DNA from 3 places in the Streptomyces sp. NPDC015130 genome. Region 1 is predicted to be linked to each of the others. Evidence: riboswitches for the same ligand, from Rfam matches in the RefSeq annotation. Region 1 holds a riboswitch; each other region holds the start of a gene.

The links. Region 1 has a riboswitch for S-adenosylmethionine ahead of ACF08F_RS10035 (IclR family transcriptional regulator). Riboswitches for the same ligand answer to the same signal wherever they lie in the genome.
Region 2: another riboswitch for S-adenosylmethionine. It lies ahead of ACF08F_RS04720 (aminotransferase class V-fold PLP-dependent enzyme); the one in region 1 lies ahead of ACF08F_RS10035 (IclR family transcriptional regulator).
Region 3: another riboswitch for S-adenosylmethionine. It lies ahead of thrC (threonine synthase); the one in region 1 lies ahead of ACF08F_RS10035 (IclR family transcriptional regulator).

What each region holds. Positions count from the first base shown of each region.
Region 1 is NZ_JBIBVC010000004.1:311,096-316,980, forward strand. Features, by position in the region: gene ACF08F_RS10020 (hypothetical protein) at 1-82, shown strand, start outside; partial or broken gene ACF08F_RS10025 (DUF3052 family protein) at 129-359, shown strand; gene ACF08F_RS10030 (HEAT repeat domain-containing protein) at 278-1,909, shown strand; gene ACF08F_RS10035 (IclR family transcriptional regulator) at 1,938-2,660, opposite strand; SAM riboswitch class I at 2,850-2,991, opposite strand; partial or broken gene ACF08F_RS10040 (hypothetical protein) at 3,131-3,586, opposite strand; partial or broken gene ACF08F_RS10045 (molybdopterin molybdenumtransferase MoeA) at 3,715-4,233, opposite strand; gene ACF08F_RS10050 (molybdopterin-binding protein) at 4,400-4,753, opposite strand; gene ACF08F_RS10055 (MFS transporter) at 5,629-5,885, opposite strand, start outside.
Region 2 is NZ_JBIBVC010000002.1:306,280-312,164, forward strand. Features, by position in the region: gene ACF08F_RS04705 (hypothetical protein) at 1-222, opposite strand, end outside; gene ACF08F_RS04710 (rhomboid family intramembrane serine protease) at 381-1,115, shown strand; gene ACF08F_RS04715 (Lrp/AsnC family transcriptional regulator) at 1,112-1,393, shown strand; gene ACF08F_RS04720 (aminotransferase class V-fold PLP-dependent enzyme) at 1,464-2,864, opposite strand; SAM riboswitch class IV at 3,086-3,202, opposite strand; gene trpD (anthranilate phosphoribosyltransferase) at 3,278-4,342, opposite strand; gene ACF08F_RS04730 (cytochrome bc complex cytochrome b subunit) at 4,481-5,885, opposite strand, start outside.
Region 3 is NZ_JBIBVC010000005.1:405,213-411,097, forward strand. Features, by position in the region: gene groL (chaperonin GroEL) at 1-29, opposite strand, end outside; gene ACF08F_RS13300 (cold-shock protein) at 351-554, opposite strand; gene ACF08F_RS13305 (MoaD/ThiS family protein) at 991-1,266, opposite strand; gene thrC (threonine synthase) at 1,281-2,567, opposite strand; SAM riboswitch class I at 2,585-2,731, opposite strand; gene ACF08F_RS13315 (glucosyl-3-phosphoglycerate synthase) at 2,881-3,849, shown strand; gene ACF08F_RS13320 (DUF11 domain-containing protein) at 3,888-5,750, shown strand; gene ACF08F_RS13325 (trehalose-6-phosphate synthase) at 5,833-5,885, shown strand, end outside.

The sequences.
Region 1 (5,885 bases):
CGCCGACCTCTCCCGGACCGCAGCGGACCCCCTGCCTTCACCGCCACCCGCCGCAGCCACGCCCGCGCCGTCGAGCCGCTGACCCGGCCCGGTGGCGAGCGGACGCCGGGAAGCGGACCGCCGACGACGTCGTCGACGTGGTCCTGCTGTGGTGTCGGGAGAGCGACGGCGACCTGGTGGACGCGCTCACCGACGCGGTCGGCCCGCCGTCAGAGAGCGGGGTGGTCTGGGTACTCGCCCCTCCCGCTGCCGCTCGTTCGTGGCTGATACTTCCCGCATGGGGGAACGTGACACTGTCCCGGTGCGTCTGCGGGCCGCTCTGTGCGCAGGCGATCCGTGGACCGCGCTGTACGAGCTGAGCACCGACCGGCCCGGCGGTCTGGCCGAGGCCGTCGAGGAGCTGTACCGGTCGGACGAAGACCGGGCCGCCTTCCGTCCTTACCTTGCCGGGCTTCTGCGGGGGCTCGGCAAGGCCGGTGACGAGGTGCTGCTGCGGTTGCTCGCCGAGCCGTTGGTCGGCGCCGGTGACCGTCAGGACCTTCTGAGAGCTGCCGTGGCGCGCGGACTACGGCTGCCCCCGGAGCTGCTGCGCATGTACGGGGGGCAGCCCCCGGCATCCGGAGGGAGCGAGGGAAGCGTCGGCGGCCCGCCCGCTCCCGAACTCGTCGACGCCATGGGACTCTCAGGCGACCCGTCCTTCGCCCCGTACCTCGGCGCCCTCCTCGGACACCCCGCCGTACGAGGCCGCGCCGCTCTCGCGCTGGGGCGACTCGGCGCCCGCGAGTGGACGGGCCCGATCGCCGGCAGGCTGTCCGAGGTGACCGGGCTCGACCACACCGCGTTCGCCGTCGCCCTGGAGCTGATGGGCGATCCCGCCGCCGTACCGCATCTGCTTCGATGGCTGGCCGAGAGCGGCGAGGAGCGGGTGTACGACGTCCATGACGCGCTCGTACGCCTCACCGGACGCGACCCGCTGCTGCCCGAGGGGGCGAGCGGGGCGGCGTACGCGGCGGCCGTGCGCGCCTGCTGGGCCGACGGTCGCACCGATCGTGAGCCCGTGCGGGTACGGGATCTTGTCGTCGAGTCCGACACACGGGCCCGGTTCTCCGTGGACGGCGGCGCGGGCCGGATTCGGATCGCCTTCGATCCGCCGTTGCCCGGTTCCACCTGGCCGCGCTGGAACCGGTCCCTGACCTTCGACGGGAAGCCGCTGTACCGGCTCGGCTCGTTCTGCGACACGTGCGAGCTGGGACTGACGCTGCTGGACTGGCCTGAAGAGGAGGCGAGGAGGATCGCGGCACGCATGCGCGGGCGGCTGGCCGCTCTGGACCGGCTCGACGCCGGACTGCTCACCGAGTGGAGCCCTGTGCTCGGCGAACTGGAGACCGGTCACTACCGTGCTCTCCTGCTCGACCTCCCGCTGGAGCAAGTGTCCGAGCCCGCCCGGTCCTGGTGGTACCGCCGCACGGCGGCCCGGGTGGAGGAGGACGACGACTCCGCGTACGACGACCGGCCGGAGGACTACTGGCCCGGCGTCTCGCACTTCCAGCTCACCGCGCCGGTCCCGGGCGGCCGGGTCCCGTCCACCTACGGCGCCGTCCTGCCCTCGCAGCCGCCGGAAGCGCTCGACAAGGCGACCGTCGCCCGGCACGCGGCCGCCATAGCAGCGGGGGAGCGGCCCGCCGCCGTGGTCCTCGGCTGGATCGACGACCGGTACGTCGAGGCCCGGCACGAGGAGCGATGGCTGGTGGGTGCCGTACTGGACGGTCACCACCGGCTCGCCGCGTACGCGACCGCGGGCGTGCCCGCCCGGGTCCTCCTGCTCGCCCGCGAGGGTGAGGGCGGGGCCACCGACGGCGGCCTGGAGGGACTGGCGGAGTTGGCAGCGGCGTACGGTCGCCAGGACTGACCGCAGCGCCGCGGACGCGGTGCCGTGGTCAGGGGTGGGAGAGCGCTCGGGTGAGGCGGTCGGCCGCGTTGACGGCGGCCTGCGCGAGTCGGCTGCCGGGGTGTCGGGTGAGCCGTTGGACGGGGCCCGTGACGGTGATGGCGGCGACGACCCGGTGGGACGGGCCGCGGACCGGGGCCGAGACCGACGCCATCCCGGGTTCGCGTTCGCCGATCGACTGGGCCCATCCGCGGCGCCGTACGCCGCTGAGGGCGGTGGCCGTGAAACGTGCGCCTTGCAGCGCCTGGTAGAAGCGCTCGGGTTCCTCCCAGGCCAGCAGGACCTGGGCGGCGGAGCCGGCCTTCATGGGCAGTGCGGTTCCGACGGGCACGGTGTCACGCAGGCCGGCGGTCCGCTCGGCGGCGGCGACACAGATACGTGTCTCGCCCTGGCGCCGGAAGAGCTGTGCGCTCTCACCGGTGGAGTCCCGCAGGGAGGTGAGGACCGGGCCGGCCGCGGCCAGCAGGCTGTCCTCGCCCGCGGCGGCCGAGAGCTCGCCGAGCCGGGGGCCGAGGACGAAGCGGCCCTGCAGGTCCCTGCCGACCAGGCGGTGACGCTCGAGTGCGAGGGCAAGCCGGTGCGCCGTGGGCTGTGCCAGGCCGGTGGCGGCGACCAGTTCCGCGAGTGTGGCCGGGCCCGACGCCAGCGCGCCGAGGATGACTGCGGCCTTGTCGAGGACGCCAACACCACTAGAAATATCCGGAATGTCCATGAAAGGGGTGCTCCAGTCTCGGTCCGCGAGCGATGACTCGCGGCGATCTCGCTCAGAGTGAGGGCGGGACGGTCAGCGGGGAAGGGCCGAAACGGCCGGCCGGCATGCCGCGGCGATCACGAGATGGGTGTGCGGAAGGCCCGGGACGGACAGAGCCGGGGCGAAGGGCAGCGCAGAGAGCACCGTGTCTCCTCATCTTTTCCCACGCCACGTTGGCGCGGGCCGGAGTTGGCACTGACCCCGACGGCGCGGCGCGAACGATGAGCGCCGAGTCGACCGGGGAGTTGCCGGGGCTTCGTAGGGCCGGTCCCTCCACCCCTCTGGATGATTCGCGAGGAACCATACAAGACTCCCGGGGCTGCCCGCCAACACCTTCCCGCTCCGGGATGCGGCGGGCCGGGTTGAGTCGCGGCAACGTCAGGGGGGTCCGCTGCTCCGGCTACCGGTGTTCGGTGCCGTCTGTCCGCGCTTCACGAGGGGCTTCGGCAGGCGCGTTCCCCGCCCGCAGTTCCCGTCGCAGAGCGCGCGGCGCCGTGCGTTCCTCGGCGCGACGCCTCAGCCAGGCAGGCCGGCGCTTGCGCGTGATGACGAGGAGAAGGATCAGGAGCGGGACAGTGGGTGTCGAACTCCTCAACTTGCCTGCTCCTTGCGGGTGTTGAGGCGTGCCGATGGGGCGAGTCGGCCTGGGAGGGGGTGAGGGGGCGGATGCGGAACAGGCAGTGGATGTCCCACCAGTTCCGGGGCAGCGCCGCGGGTGTGACCTGGTGACTCATGCGAGTGCCGACCGAGGTGGAGCCGGTGACCACGACGACGTCGGCGGCCTCGCTGTGCACGTGGACCGCATGGGCCAGTCCGCCGTGGGGATGGTCGGGCACGTGGCGCAACGCGACCGCCTCGCAGCCGAGTTCGGCGACGAGGCCGGGAAGGAGGGCCCCAGCGCGTCCCTGACCCGTCCGGGCTCCGGGGCACCCGAGTGCTGGAGTTCGGCGCCGGTGACCAGTGCGGCGACGCGGGGCCGGGGGCGTACCAGCAACGAGTCATGACCCGCGGCGGCGGCCAGGCCCACGAGCGCCGGCCCGATGCGTGTCCCGGCCGGAGCCAGACGGTCGCCGGCTGCCGCGTCCTCGCCGGTACGGCGGATGTGACGGGCTCCCGGCGGCGCGGCGCCGAACACGTGACCGTCGGTGCCCGTCACGACTTCGAGCGGGACGACCGCGTCCGCGCCGACCGGGACGACAGAGCCCGTGGCGATACGGACGCACTCACCGGGGCCGAGGACCCCCTGCCACGCCGTGCCCGCCCGCGCCGTTCCACAAACGGTCCAGGGCGGAGCGCCTGACACGGCGTACCCGTCCATGGCGGAGGTATCGAAGGCAGGATGCGGGCCGAGCGCCAGGACGTCGTCGGCGAGCGTCCGTCCGGTGGCGTCACGCAGAGGTGTACGGCGAGGGGGGACGGGGTGCGCGGCGTGGTGGGCGCGCACGCGGGCCTCGTGCCAAGGAACCGCTCGCTGAGGCGTCGGTGCGTCCGCGGAGGACGGTTCGGTAGCTGCGGAGGCGGGCGGGGGAGGCATGGTCTCCACACTCTGCCACCGGTGTGTCGGGTTGCGGCCGAACTCGTGTCCCCGCCGCGCCGACCGGCTCACCACCGGTGCGCACCGACCGTGAGCCGCGACTGCCTCACCCCGGCGAGGGCCGCACCCCCGTCCGGGAGCACTGCCCTCACCGCGAGTGCGTCGATCAGGCGGCGGAGAGGGAGATCTCCGTGGACTTGATCAGCGCGACGACGGAGGAGCCGGCGGCCAGGCCGAGGTCCTCGACTGCGTCCCTGGTGATCGCGGCGGTCAGCTCGCCGCCCTCGACGGAGACCTTCACGGACCCCATGGCACCGCCGGTCGCGACCTCGGTGACGGAGCCCGGAAGCTGATTGCGGATGGACAGTCCCTCGACCGGACCGGTCGCCAGGGCGACCTCGGTGGACTTCACGAGAGCCTTGACCGCGGACCCCTCGGCGAGGCCCAGCTCCTTGACGGCGTCGGCGGTGATGGCGGCGGGGACGGTGCCGGGGAGCTGGTGACGAATGGACAGGGTCATGGAACACGCCTCACAAAGCCGGAAAGGGAAGCATGCGTGGCGACCCGCGTCGCATCCGCCAGCCGAACGGACGCATGGGAATTGCTCGTTCAAAAGGCGGGCGAAGAAAACGACTCTGTGGGTCAGCACTCACCTGACCGGCGGATACGTCCTCGGGACAAGCCCTTGGGTCTGATGATGGCTGGGTCCGAATGAGGTAACTGCTCCACATGCCGCCACTTCATCGGCCTCAACTGTCTTTTGCTATTAGGCAATTCCTTCCGCTGTCAGGGTGGGAACCCGGGTCGGAGGCCGCCGCCAGGTGCGCGTGCCGCCGAGGGAGTGTCAGGACGCCTGCTTGGTAAGGGTCGTGGAAGAGGATCGGCGTGGAACGGCTCAGTCGTTCATCGGGGAACTCGTGCCGCTCTCGTCCGGTGACCGCATCGGCAAGACTTCATCCAGAAGTAACCTCGCAGATGTGCCCCTGGAAGGCCCGTCCTCCTCTTGGATGATCCACCGTAATGGCGCCTCGCGTGAGGGTCGTTTTCTGTGCCTGGATCCCATCGCGTCCGGAGGTCGGGGACTGCTTGACTGGCTCGCGTCGGCGCCGAGGTGGCGGAGTGGCTCTCGCGCCCTCGGCCGGTCGACCGGAAGGGCCCTGCGCGCTGTTCGCGGTGTTCTGTGCGCAGGGGCCCTTTGTAGTGCGGGACAGAACTCGGGAAGCGGTCCACTGCCGGTGAGGAGGGAGTCGCCGTCCGCCGACGCGGTCAGCGTGACCCGGCCGTGGACGGGCCGGGCGGCTGGACGAGTACGAGGACGCCACCGGACACTTCCTGGCCCGCGCCAGCGCCCGGTGCCCTGCATTCCGACCGCGGCACCGACTGCCGTCCGGTCGCTCAGGGCACCGAGCGGATGCGGCGGACCAGGACGGAGCCCGCCAGGGCCAGGCCGCCCGCGAGGGTGTAGAGGGCGGTGTATCCGCCGAGGTGGGTGACGACCGGGGCCGCGATCGCGGGGGCCAGGACCTGGGGGAGCGCATTGGCGATGTTGATCAGGCCCAGGTCCCTGCCCCGGTCCTCCGGGGTCGGCAGCACGTCCGTGAGGAGGGCGAAGTCCACGGCCGTGTACACGCCGAAGCCGAGGCCGAGGACGA
Region 2 (5,885 bases), on a different contig from region 1:
GTCCACCAGTTCGATCTGGTCCACCGCGTTGCACCAGCGGCAGCGGACCGACTCGATGGTCTCACTGACCACCTGCCGCTCCTCGACCGTCGGCTCGCCCGCGAGGTCCAGATGGACGTACTCCACGACCTTCGAGGAGCGGGTCACGTCGAACCGGGTCAGGTTGCCGCAGAGCGTGCAGCGCCAGCGGGTCTCGTCGGTCGGCAGGGGAACCGTCGTCATCGGTCCGTCCTTCTTCCTGTCGTGTGGTGCCAGGTGCGGGAGCCGCGGTGCGCCGTCGAACCGCTGTCGTACTGCCCGTTACCCTACGGCCTCCCCGGTACACCGGAGCACGGCGAGGCACTCTGTCCAGTTCGGCACCGGTACGCCATGATCTGTCCATGATCGACTGGCGAGCGGCGGCCCTCGGTGCCTGGCGCGGCACCCGCGGCGGCCCCACGGTGACCTACGGCCTGATCGCCGCCTGCTGTCTGCTCTTCGCGGTGAGCCCGGTCTCCGGCCTCAACCCGGTGTACGGCACGGGCGACGCGCTCCTCGCGGCCCAGAGCACGTACTTCCGCCGCTGGGGCGTGGTCCCCGCCGAGCTGATGAGCGGCGAACCCCGCGCCCTGCTCACCCCGTTCACCGCGCTCTTCGTCCACGGCAGCTGGCTCCACCTGCTGGGGAACATGCTCTTCCTCTACGTCTTCGGCGCCATGGCCGAGGAACGCATGGGCCCGGTCGGCTTCGCCCTCTTCTACCTGGGCACCGGCTACCTCGCCCTCGTCGGGTACGCGGTGGCGCACGCGAACAGCGAGCAGACGCTGGTCGGGGCGTCGGGGGCGATCTCCGGGGTGCTCGGGGCCTTCCTCTTCCTCTTCCCGCGCTCCCGGGTGACCAGCCTCTTCCCCTTCCTCTTCTTCCTGCCGCTGCGCTTTCCCGCCTGGATCGTGCTGATCTTCTGGTTCGTGCTCCAGTGGCTGGCGGCGCGGGCGGCGGGACCGGGCCCCGGCGTCGCCTATCTCTCCCATGTGGTGGGCTTCTCCGTCGGCTTCCTGTACGCCTGGGGCCGCTACCGGGGTGGGGATAGAGTGAAGGCACCAGCCGCGGCGACCGAGGGAGAAAGCCAGCCGTGATCACCGCGATCGTGCTCATCAAGACCAGCGTGGACCGCATCCCCGAGATCGCCGAGTCGATCGCCTCGCTCGACAGCGTCAGCGAGGTCTTCTCGGTGACCGGCACCTACGACCTGATCGCCATGGTGCGGGTGTCGCGCCACGACGACCTGGCGGACGTGATCCCCGGAAGCATCAGCAAGATCCCCGGCGTCGAGGCCACGGACACGCACGTGGCGTTCCGCACCTACTCCCAGCACGATCTGGAGGCGGCCTTCGCCATCGGCCTGGAGTCCTGAGGCCGCGCACACGCACAGATGAAGGGGGTCTCCCGATCGGGAGGCCCCCTTCACCCGTACGAGTGAGTGATCAGCCGCGGTCCGGGACGCAGCGGCCGTCCTCGGTGCGGTACTTCCACTGCGCGCCGTCCCGGACGAGCTCCTTCACGGCGCCGACGAACCGCTCCACGTGCTCGTCCGGCGTACCGGCGCCGAAGCTCACCCGGATGGCGTTGAGCGAGCGCTCGCCGGGGGCGGCCTCGGGCGCGCCGCACTCGCCCGGGTCCTGCGGGTCGCTGCCGAGGAGCGTGCGGACCAGCGGGTGGGCGCAGAAGAGGCCGTCGCGGACGCCGATGCCGTACTCGGCGGAGAGCGCGGCGGCGAAGTGGGAGCTGTTCCAGCCCTCCACGACGAAGGAGATGACGCCGACGCGCGGCGCGTCGTCGCCGAAGAGCGAGAGGACCCGCACCTCGGGAACCTCGGCGAGTCCCGCGCGGACGGTGTCGATCAGGTGCCGCTCACGGGCGACGAGCTGGTCGAAGCCGGCCTCGGTGAGCGCCTTGCAGGCGGAGGCGATGGAGTAGACGCCGATGACGTTCGGGGAGCCGGCCTCGTGGCGGGCCGCGGTGGTGTGCCACTCCACGTCCACGCCGCCGTCGGCGCGGCGCGCCACCTTGCGGGAGGCACCGCCGCCGGCGAGGTAGGGCTCGGCCTCCTGGAGCCAGTCGGAGCGGCCCGCGAGGACGCCCGAGCCGAAGGGCGCGTACAGCTTGTGCCCGGAGAAGGCGACCCAGTCCACGTCCAGTTCCCGCACGGAGACGGGGTGGTGGGGCGCGAGCTGGGCGGCGTCGAGGACGATCCGGGCGCCGTGGGCGTGGGCGGCGGCGGCGAGCTCCTTCACCGGCCACAGCTCACCGGTGACGTTGGAGGCGCCGGTGACGCAGACGAGGGCGGGGCCGTGAGGGTCGCGGTCGGCGAGGGCGCGCTCCAGGGTCTCGACGGCCTGGGCGGGGGTGCGGGGCGCGTTGAGGTAGGTGACGCGGGCGTCCTGCCACGGGAGGAGGGAGGCGTGGTGCTCGGTCTCGAAGACGAAGACCTCACAGCCGGCCGGGACGGTCCGGGCGAGCAGGTTGAGCGAGTCGGTGGTGGAGCGGGTGAAGACGACCTGGTCGCCGGGGCGGCAGTCGAGGAACTCGGCGACGGTGGCGCGGCTGTTCTCGAAGAGGTCGGTGGAGAGCTGGGAGAGGTAGCCGGCGCCGCGGTGGACGCTGCCGTAGTAGGGGGCGTAGGCGGCGACGTCGTCCCAGACCCGCTGGAGCGCCGGGGCGCTGGCGGCGTAGTCGAGGGCCGCGTAGGTCACTTCGCCGCCGGTGACGAGGGGGACGGTGACGTCCCGGCCGAGCACCGGCAGCGGGGCGGCGCAGCAGGGGTCGGCGGACTCCGCGGCGGAGACGGCGGTGGTGGCGGTGGCGGTGTTCGGGCATGCGGACATGGCGGTATCTCCCGGCGGGCGGTGCGGAATGGCTTCAAAGGGGGCCGTACGCGGCCGGGAGGCGGCGGGGTACGGGTGATGCCTCGGGGACGTCGGGAGCGCACACGGGTACGCGGAAGTGACCCTGTTCCGAGGGTGAAGAAGGGGCGGATTCGCCCTATCGCATTCGCTTGCTCACGGAAAACGCTCCTCGAGAGACCAGGACCCCTGGTGTGTCGAGGGGTCCGCGCTTGCCGTGGACCTTGCTGTCCACGGCCTGGTCTTCACCCGGGGCACCCCGCCACGGACGGAGGGTTGCCGGACAGCAAGCCGGGGCTTCGTAGCTGTCACTCATGACCTGGCATGCATCCTGCCACATGATCACCGAAGCGCAAGACCCCGGTCCGCATACTGGACCGGGGCCTCGGGGTCGACTACGCGTTGCTGGCAGCGATCCAGCGCTCCAGGGCCCGGCCGGCCGCCCCGGAGTCGATCGACTCGGCGGCCTTCTCGATTCCGGCCCGCAGCTGCTCCGCGAGGGTGCCGCCACCCGGCTCCAGGGCCGTCAGCGCCGCCGCCGAGTTGAGCAGCACCGCGTCCCGTACGGGTCCGGGCTCCCCGGCGAGGAGCCGTCGGGCGACGTCGGCGTTGTACGAGGCGTCGGCGCCGCGCAGGGCCTCCACCGGCACGATCCCGATGCCCACGTCCCGGGGGTCGAAGGCCTCCTCCCGCACCGCGCCGTCCCGGACGACCCAGACCCGCGAGGTGGCCGTGGTGGTCAGCTCGTCGAGGCCGTCGTCGCCGCGGAAGACGAGCGCGGAGGAGCCGCGGTCCGCGAGGACCCCGGCGACGATCGGGGCCATCCGGGGGTCGGCGACACCGGTCGCCTGGGCCCTGACCCGGGCGGGGTTGGTGAGCGGGCCCAGGAAGTTGAAGACGGTCCGGATGCCCAGCTCCTTGCGGGCCGTCGCGACGTGCCGCAGCGCGGGGTGGAACTTCACCGCGAAGCAGAAGGTGATGCCCGCCTCCTCCGCGACCTCGACGACCCTCTTCGGGGTCAGCTGCAGGTTGACGCCGAGCTTCTCCAGGACGTCGGAGGCGCCGGACGCGGAGGACGCCGCCCGGTTGCCGTGCTTGACGACCTTGGCCCCGGTGCCGGCGACGACGATGGCCGACATGGTGGAGATGTTGACGGTCTTGGCCCCGTCGCCGCCGGTGCCGACGATGTCGACGGAGGGGCCGGGCACCTCGATCGTGTTGGCGTGCTCGTACATGGTCCGGACGAGACCGGTGATCTCCTCCACGGTCTCGCCCTTGGCGCGCAGGGCGACGACGAAGCCGGCGATCTGGGCGTCGGTGGCCTCGCCGCGGAGGATGCGGTCCATCGCCCAGGCCGTGTCGTCGGCGCTCTGGTCGCGGCCGGAGAGAAGACCGTCCAGGACGACGGGCCAGGAGCGGCCCGCCGCGAAGTCGCCTCCAGCGGGGTGCACAGCGCTCATGGCCGCTCCTCTTGTCTGCTCTGCACGTAACAGGTAACGACACTCACCCTATCGACCCTCGGGGACGGCGAAGAGCCCCGTCCATCGAATGGACGGGGCTCTCACCGTGGCGACCTGCATCAGGGGAAGGTCAGGGGATCAGTGGTGGCCGTGGCCGCTCTGGATCTCCTTGTACTCCTCGACGGTGGGCTTGGCGACCTGGTTGTCCGCGCCGTAGTAGCCCTTGTTGAGCTTGACCCGGAGCTTCTCCAGCGCGCCGATCTTGCGCTCCACGCCGTTCTCGTCCACGGCCGGCGGCAGCTCCGCCGCCTCGTACTGCTCGTGCGCCGTGAGGCGGTGCAGCTCGCCCTGGCTGAGCGGCTCGTGGACCTCGACGAACTCACCGTGCGGCAGGCGCTTGATGATGCCCGACTCGCGGCCGTGCAGCACCTTGTCCTTGTCCCGGCGCTGGAGGCCGAGGCAGATCCGCTTGGTGACGATGAACGCGATGACCGGGCCGACGAAGAAGAAGATCCGTACGAACCAGGTGATCGAGTTGATCGACAGGTGGAAGTGGGTGGCCCAGAGGTCGTTTCCACCACCGACGAGCATGATCATGTACGCGGTGATCCAGGCGACACCGAAGGCGGTGCGCGTCGGAGCGTTGCGCGGGCGCTGCGCGATGTGGTGCTCGCGCTTGTCGCCGGTGATCCACGACTCGATGAACGGGTAGACCGCGATGGCCGCCAGGACCGCCGGGAAGATCGCCAGCGGGATCATCACGCCCAGGACGAGCGTGTGGCCCCAGAGGTTGATCTCCCAGCCCGGCATGACACGGATCAGGCCTTCGGCGAAGCCCATGTACCAGTCGGGCTGGGCGCCGGTGGACACCTGGTCCGGGCGGTACGGGCCGAGCGCCCAGATCGGGTTGATCGAGGCGATCGCCGAGATGACCGCGATGACACCGAAGACCAGGAAGAAGAAGCCTCCGGCCTTCGCCATGTACACGGGCAGCAGCGGCATGCCGACGACGTTCTTGTTCGTGCGGCCGGGGCCCTCGTAGTGCGTGTGCTTGTGGACGACCACCAGGATGAGGTGGGCGACCACCAGGCCCAGCATGATGCCGGGCAGCAGGAGCACGTGCGCCGAGTAGAACCGGGCCACGAAGTCGCCGCCGGGGAACTCCCCGCCGAACAGGAACATCGAGAGGTAGGTGCCGACGATCGGCACCGACAGGATCGCGCCCTGCATGAAGCGGACACCGGTGCCGGAGAGCAGGTCGTCCGGGAGCGAGTAACCGGTGAAGCCGGTGAACATGCCCAGGAAGAACAGCAGGAAGCCGAACAGCCAGTTGATCTCACGCGGCTTGCGGAACGCGCCGGTGAAGAAGACACGCATCATGTGCACGAACATGCCGGCGAGGAAGATCAGCGCCGCCCAGTGGTGGATCTGCCGGATCAGCAGACCACCGCGCACCTCGAAGGAGATGTGCATGGTCGAGTTGAACGCCTCGGACATCAGCTGTCCCTGGAGCGGGACGTACGGTCCGACGTACTCCACCTCG
Region 3 (5,885 bases), on a different contig from region 1:
TCCTCGTCGAACGCGATGATCTTGGCCATGTGAAGTGGTCCTCCCGGACATGGGGTGGATAACGCTCCAGGACCGCGCCGATGCCCGCGACGGACGGCCTGCGAGCCCGGCGGTTCCTTGCCCCACCTGGCCGCGGGCCTCATCTGCCCGATCCTCGTAGTAGCACTCTCACCTTCCGAGTGCTAACGCCAATGATTAGCACTCGCCCTAGGAGAGTGCAAGCGACTCTCGGGTTTCGGGCGGCTCCACGCCACGCCCGGGAGCGCGTGCGGGAACACGCGAGGGGCCCGCGTCCCCTCAGGGATGCGGGCCCCTCGACGGCGTTGCGTCGGTGGCCGATCGCGCCGCGCTCAGACGGCGAGCTTGACCATGTCCGCCTGCGGACCCTTCTGGCCCTGCGAAATCTCGAACTCGACCCGCTGCCCCTCTTCGAGGCTGCGGTAGCCATCCATCTGGATCGCGCTGTAGTGGACGAAAACATCCGCACCACCGTCGACCGCGATGAAGCCGTAGCCCTTCTCCGCGTTGAACCACTTGACGGTGCCCTGAGCCATGCCTAACTCCCCTATTACTGGCCCTTGCGCGGGAACCGCACTTCGCGGACCCGGGTCAGACCCTGCGCCGGAAGCGCGTCGACCGCCGCTGAATGTATCTGCCCAACTGCCCTCTGCAACAGGTCATTCGACCGAGAATTCTGGGCAGCCCGGAAAGGGGAATTAGGGAGAATCCCCGGAGTTCCGGGGCAAGTCGGGCCCGGCAAACCGCGCAGAACGTACACAACGCACACGCACTTTGGCTGCTTCCAGACGTGCGGAGACGCATTCTCATATGCGCCCGGCATGAGCAGCGGAGGGGACTTCCCCAACTCTACCCCGCTCAACCATGCAGAATTGCCCCTTCCGCTTTATGGCGCGGAAGGGGCAATTCAAGAAAGACGGGACAGCGCGGGAGGGCGGAGGGGGTGTCGGCCCCCTCCGCCGTGACCGGCGATCAGCCTCCGGCGACGGCCGGGATGATCGAGACGCCGGCGCCGGCCGGGGTGGCCGTCTCCAGGCCCTGCTCGAAGCGCACGTCGTCGTCGTTCACGTAGACGTTGACGAAGCGGCGCAGCTTGCCCTGGTCGTCCAGGACGCGGGCGGCGATGCCCGTGTGGTTCTTCTCCAGGTCCGCGATGACCTCGGCGAGGGTCGCGCCCTCGGCCTGGACCTCGGACTGACCGCCCGTGTAGGTGCGGAGGATGGTGGGGATGCGGACGTTCACGGCCATGTCTTCGTAGCCTTTCAGTGGGCCAGGCCGGCGTCGCGGAACGCGTCCAGGCTCGGGCGGATGGTGACGGTCGCCTGAGAGGTGTCGGCCACCGCGTCCAGGGTCTTGAGTCCGTCGCCGGTGTTGAGCACGACGGTGGTCAGGTTCGGGTCGATCAGACCCGCCTCGACGAGCTTCTTCGTGACGCCGACGGTCACGCCGCCGGCGGTCTCGGCGAAGATGCCCTCGGTCTGGGCGAGCAGCTTGATCGCCTCCACGACCAGCTCGTCGTTCACGTCCTCCACGGCGCCGCCGGTGCGGCGGGCGATGTCGAGGACGTAGGGGCCGTCGGCCGGGTTGCCGATCGCGAGCGACTTGGCGATCGTGTTCGGCTTCTGCGGGCGGACGACGTCGTGGCCGGCCTTGAAGGCGGCGGAGACCGGGGAGCAGCCCTCGGCCTGCGCGCCGAAGATCTTGTAGGGCTTGTCCTCGACGAGGCCGAGCTTGATGAGCTCCTGCAGACCCTTGTCGATCTTGGTGAGCTGGGAGCCGGAGGCGATCGGGATGACCAGCTGGTCGGGGATGACCCAGCCGAGCTGCTCGCAGATCTCGTACGCGAGCGTCTTGGAGCCCTCGCCGTAGTACGGACGGAGGTTGACGTTCACGAAGCCCCAGCCCTCGCCGAGCGGGTCGCCGATGAGCTCCGAGCAGAAGCGGTTCACGTCGTCGTAGTTGCCCTCGATGGCGACGAGGTCACCGCCGTAGACACCGGCCATGACGACCTTGCCCTGCTCCAGGTCGTGCGGGATGAAGACGCAGGAGCGGAAGCCGGCGCGGGCGGCGGCGGCGCCGACGGCGCCGGCCAGGTTGCCCGTGGAGGAGCAGGAGAGGGTGGTGAAGCCGAAGGCGCGGGCGGCTTCGATGGCCTGCGCGACGACCCGGTCCTTGAAGGAGTGGGTCGGGTTGCCCGAGTCGTCCTTGACGAAGAGCTTGCCGGGGGCGACGCCGATCTCGCGGGCGAGGTTGTCGGCCTGGACGAGCTTGGTCCAGCCCGGGTTCAGGTTCGGCTTCTCGGCGACGTCGGCGGGGACGGGCAGCAGGGGGGCGTAGCGCCAGATGTTGGCGGGGCCGGCCTCGATCTGCTTGCGCAGCGCCTCGGGGTCACCGGTGGGCAGGTCGTACGCGACTTCGAGCGGTCCGAAACAGAGTTCGCAGGCGAAGATCGGACCGAGTGCGAAGACTTCACCGCATTCGCGACAGGAGAGTCCTGAAGCGGGACCGAGGTCGACGGTGGTGGCAGAGGCGACAGTCTGTACAGCCATGGAGGCGAGGCCCTTTCTCCTCATCTTTCCCATGACGAACTTTTCGTCATGAGACGGATTTGGCACCTTCCCTAGCCGGGGACCTCGCTGGAGGACGAGACAAACCGACTGGAGGGTTGCCGGGGCTTCAACGGGCCGTTTCCCTCTGCCCCTCTGGATGAGCGGTATTCGATTGTGAAGCGCGGTGGACTTTCGTTCCTGCGCTCCGACGCGGGCGGCACCCCGACGTGCATCGGGCATCCGCGTTGTTCAAGACTGTAACCGAAGGCCCTGGCGCTTGGACGGGCCGTCCGTACCGCGAGATGGAGATCACGTGCTGGAAGAGGTGGAGCGCTGGCTGGACCGGCGGTCCTGGTCCGTGGCCGACCGGCCGATGGAGCGGATCCTCGCCGCCAAGCGGAACACGACGGTCAGCGTGGTGCTTCCCGCGCTGAACGAGGAGGCGACGGTCGGGGACATCGTCGCCGTGATCCGCCGCGAGCTGATGAGCGAAGCCGTGCCCCTCGTGGACGAGCTCGTGGTGATCGACTCGGGCTCCACCGACCGCACGGCGGAGGTCGCCGCGGCGGCCGGGGCGCGCGTGGTCGCGCGGGACGAGGTGCTCCCCCGGATACCCGCCGTCCCCGGCAAGGGCGAGGTCCTGTGGCGGTCGCTCATGGTGACGAGCGGGGACGTCGTGTGCTTCGTCGACGCGGACCTGCGGGACTTCTCCGCGGACTTCGTGACGGGGATCGTGGGCCCGCTGCTCACGGACCCCGGGATCGACTTCGTCAAGGCGACCTACGACCGCCCGTTCGGCGCGGAGTCCGATGAGCTCGCCCCCGGCAAGACCCCCGCCCAGGGCGGTCGTGTCACCGAGCTGGTGGCCCGCCCGCTGCTCAACCTGCACTGGCCGCAGCTGGCCGGTTTCGTGCAGCCGCTCGGCGGCGAGTACGCGGCCCGCCGCTCGCTCCTCGAACGCCTCCCCTTCCCGGTCGGCTACGGGGTGGAGCTGGGGCTGCTCGTCGACGCCCTGCACACGGTGGGCCTGGACGCGCTCGCCCAGGTCGACGTGGGTGTGCGCAAGCACCGCCACCAGGACGAGCGGGCGCTGGGCCGGATGGCCGCGGCCATCTACCGGACGGCGCAGCTGCGGCTCTCGCGCGGGCACCTGGTGCGGCCGCGGCTGACGCAGTTCGAGCGGGGCGAGGACGGGTTCACCCCCCGGACCTACGCGGTGGACACGGAGGAGCGGCCGCCGATGGTCGACATCACGGAGTACACGCGCCGCCGCGTGGCGTAACGCCCGTATATGATCCGCTTTGCCTACATTGCCCTTTTATGCGCTTCAGACAACATCACCCGGGCAGGGTCCTGGCGGCCATCGGCCTCACCGCGGGCACGCTCGTGTCCGCGGTGGCCGCTCCGGCCGCGGCCGACGTGGTCGAACCCTTCGGCAAGCGGTACGGCGAGTCCCTCTACGGCGACTTCACCACGATCGGCAACACGGTCATGGGCTGTCCCACCGAGCTCCCCGGCCCGGCCGCGCGCTGCGCGGCCGCGGCGAGGGGTGAGGGCTCCGACGACAACAACGCGTTCGTGATGCGGAGGATCGACGCCGCCGGCCTGTCGGCCGGGGGCGGCGCACCCGACTTCGGCTCCAGCACCGGCCACGTGAAGATCCCGGCGGGCGCCGAGGTCGCGTACGCCCGACTGTTCTGGGGCGGCAACGACGGCACGTACAAGGGGCCGGGCGGGGCGCAGCTCCGGCGCTGCGACATCTCGGGCGCCGACGTCACGGCCTCGCCCGGCGACCCGGCGACGACCGCGCCGGTGATCAGGGTGGGGACGGGGGCGGCGACGCCGGTCTCGATCGACAGCATGGTCGCCGACCCGGCCGACACGAGCGGCCCGCACTACTACACGGGCGAGTCGGACGTGACGGCCGCCTTCGCGGGCGTCTCGGGGACGGACGCGCAGGTCGCGGTGGGCAACGTGTGGGCGCCGAACGGCCGGGGCTGCGTGGCGGGCTGGTCGCTGACCGTCGTCCACCGCTTCCCCGGCCCGGACCCGGTCCGCGCCCCGGAGCGGCGGAACGTGTACGTCTACGGCGGCCACGTCCTGCAGCGCTCGAACTCCCCCGCCACCACCGTCACCGTCGACGGCTTCCGCCGCGGCCCGGGCACGGTCCGGGCGGGCGTGACGGCGTACGAGGGCGACCGGAACGCCCCGGGCGACAGGTTCCTGGTCGACGGCAGGAACGTCACCGAGGCCGCCTCCGGGAACACGGACGACTTCTTCGTCGGCCAGGACGAGGGCGCCGTCGCCCCCGCGCTCGCGAACAACCTGAGCATCGACGCCAAGACCTTCGACCTCCCCGCCGGCGCCGTCCCGCAGGGCGCGACCTCGGCCGACCTGACCTTCGCCACGAACGGCGACACCTATGTGCCGTCCGGCCTGGCCCTCTCGGTGCCGGTGCCCGACCTGGAGATCACCAAGACGGCGAGCCCGCGCACGGTGAAGCCGGGCGACACCCTCACGTACACGATCACCGCGAGGAACACCGGCCCGCTCGACCACCCGAACGCCGCGTTCGGCGACGACCTCACCGGGAACCTCGACGACGCCGACTACAACGGGGACGTGAAGACGGACCTGGGCACGGTCTCGTACGAGAAGCCGAGGATCGGGTACGTGGGCACCATCCCGGCCGGGAAGACCGCGACCGTCACGTACTCGGTGACGGTCAAGGACCCGGCGACCGGGGACGGCAGGCTCCGCGGCAGCGTGCAGGTGAGGACCCCGCGCTCCAACTGCGGCGCCGGCAGCGAGGACCCGTCCTGCGCGGCGGCCCCGGTGCTCGACAGGCCGGAGAGCCCGAAGCCGACGCCCCCGGCCCCCACGGGCCCGACGCCGGGCGAGCCGTCGACGGGCCCGTCGGAGCCCGAGGCCCCGTCCGCCTCCCCCACGGCGAGCGCGCCCGCCCCGGCCCCGCCGGCACCGGGCCCGCAGGGCGGCTCCGGCTCCGACCTCGGCTCCGGCTCGGGCTCGGACGCCGGCTCCGAGGCCGGCTCCCGCTCCGGCTCGATGGCGGAGACGGGCGGCAGCGGCGAGCGGCTGTGGCTGCTCGGCGCGCTCGGCGTGGCACTCGCTGCGACGGGCCTGGTGGCGAAGGCGGCGATGCGTGACCACCACGACCGCTGACCCGCGCACACGCTCCGTGGCCGGATCGGCCCGTCTCGTATACGTACGTTTGAGCGTTTACGGGACGGGCTAGGTTCGCCACATGGCTACTGTGCTCGTGGCATCGAACCGAGGTCCTGTCTCGTACAAGCTCGG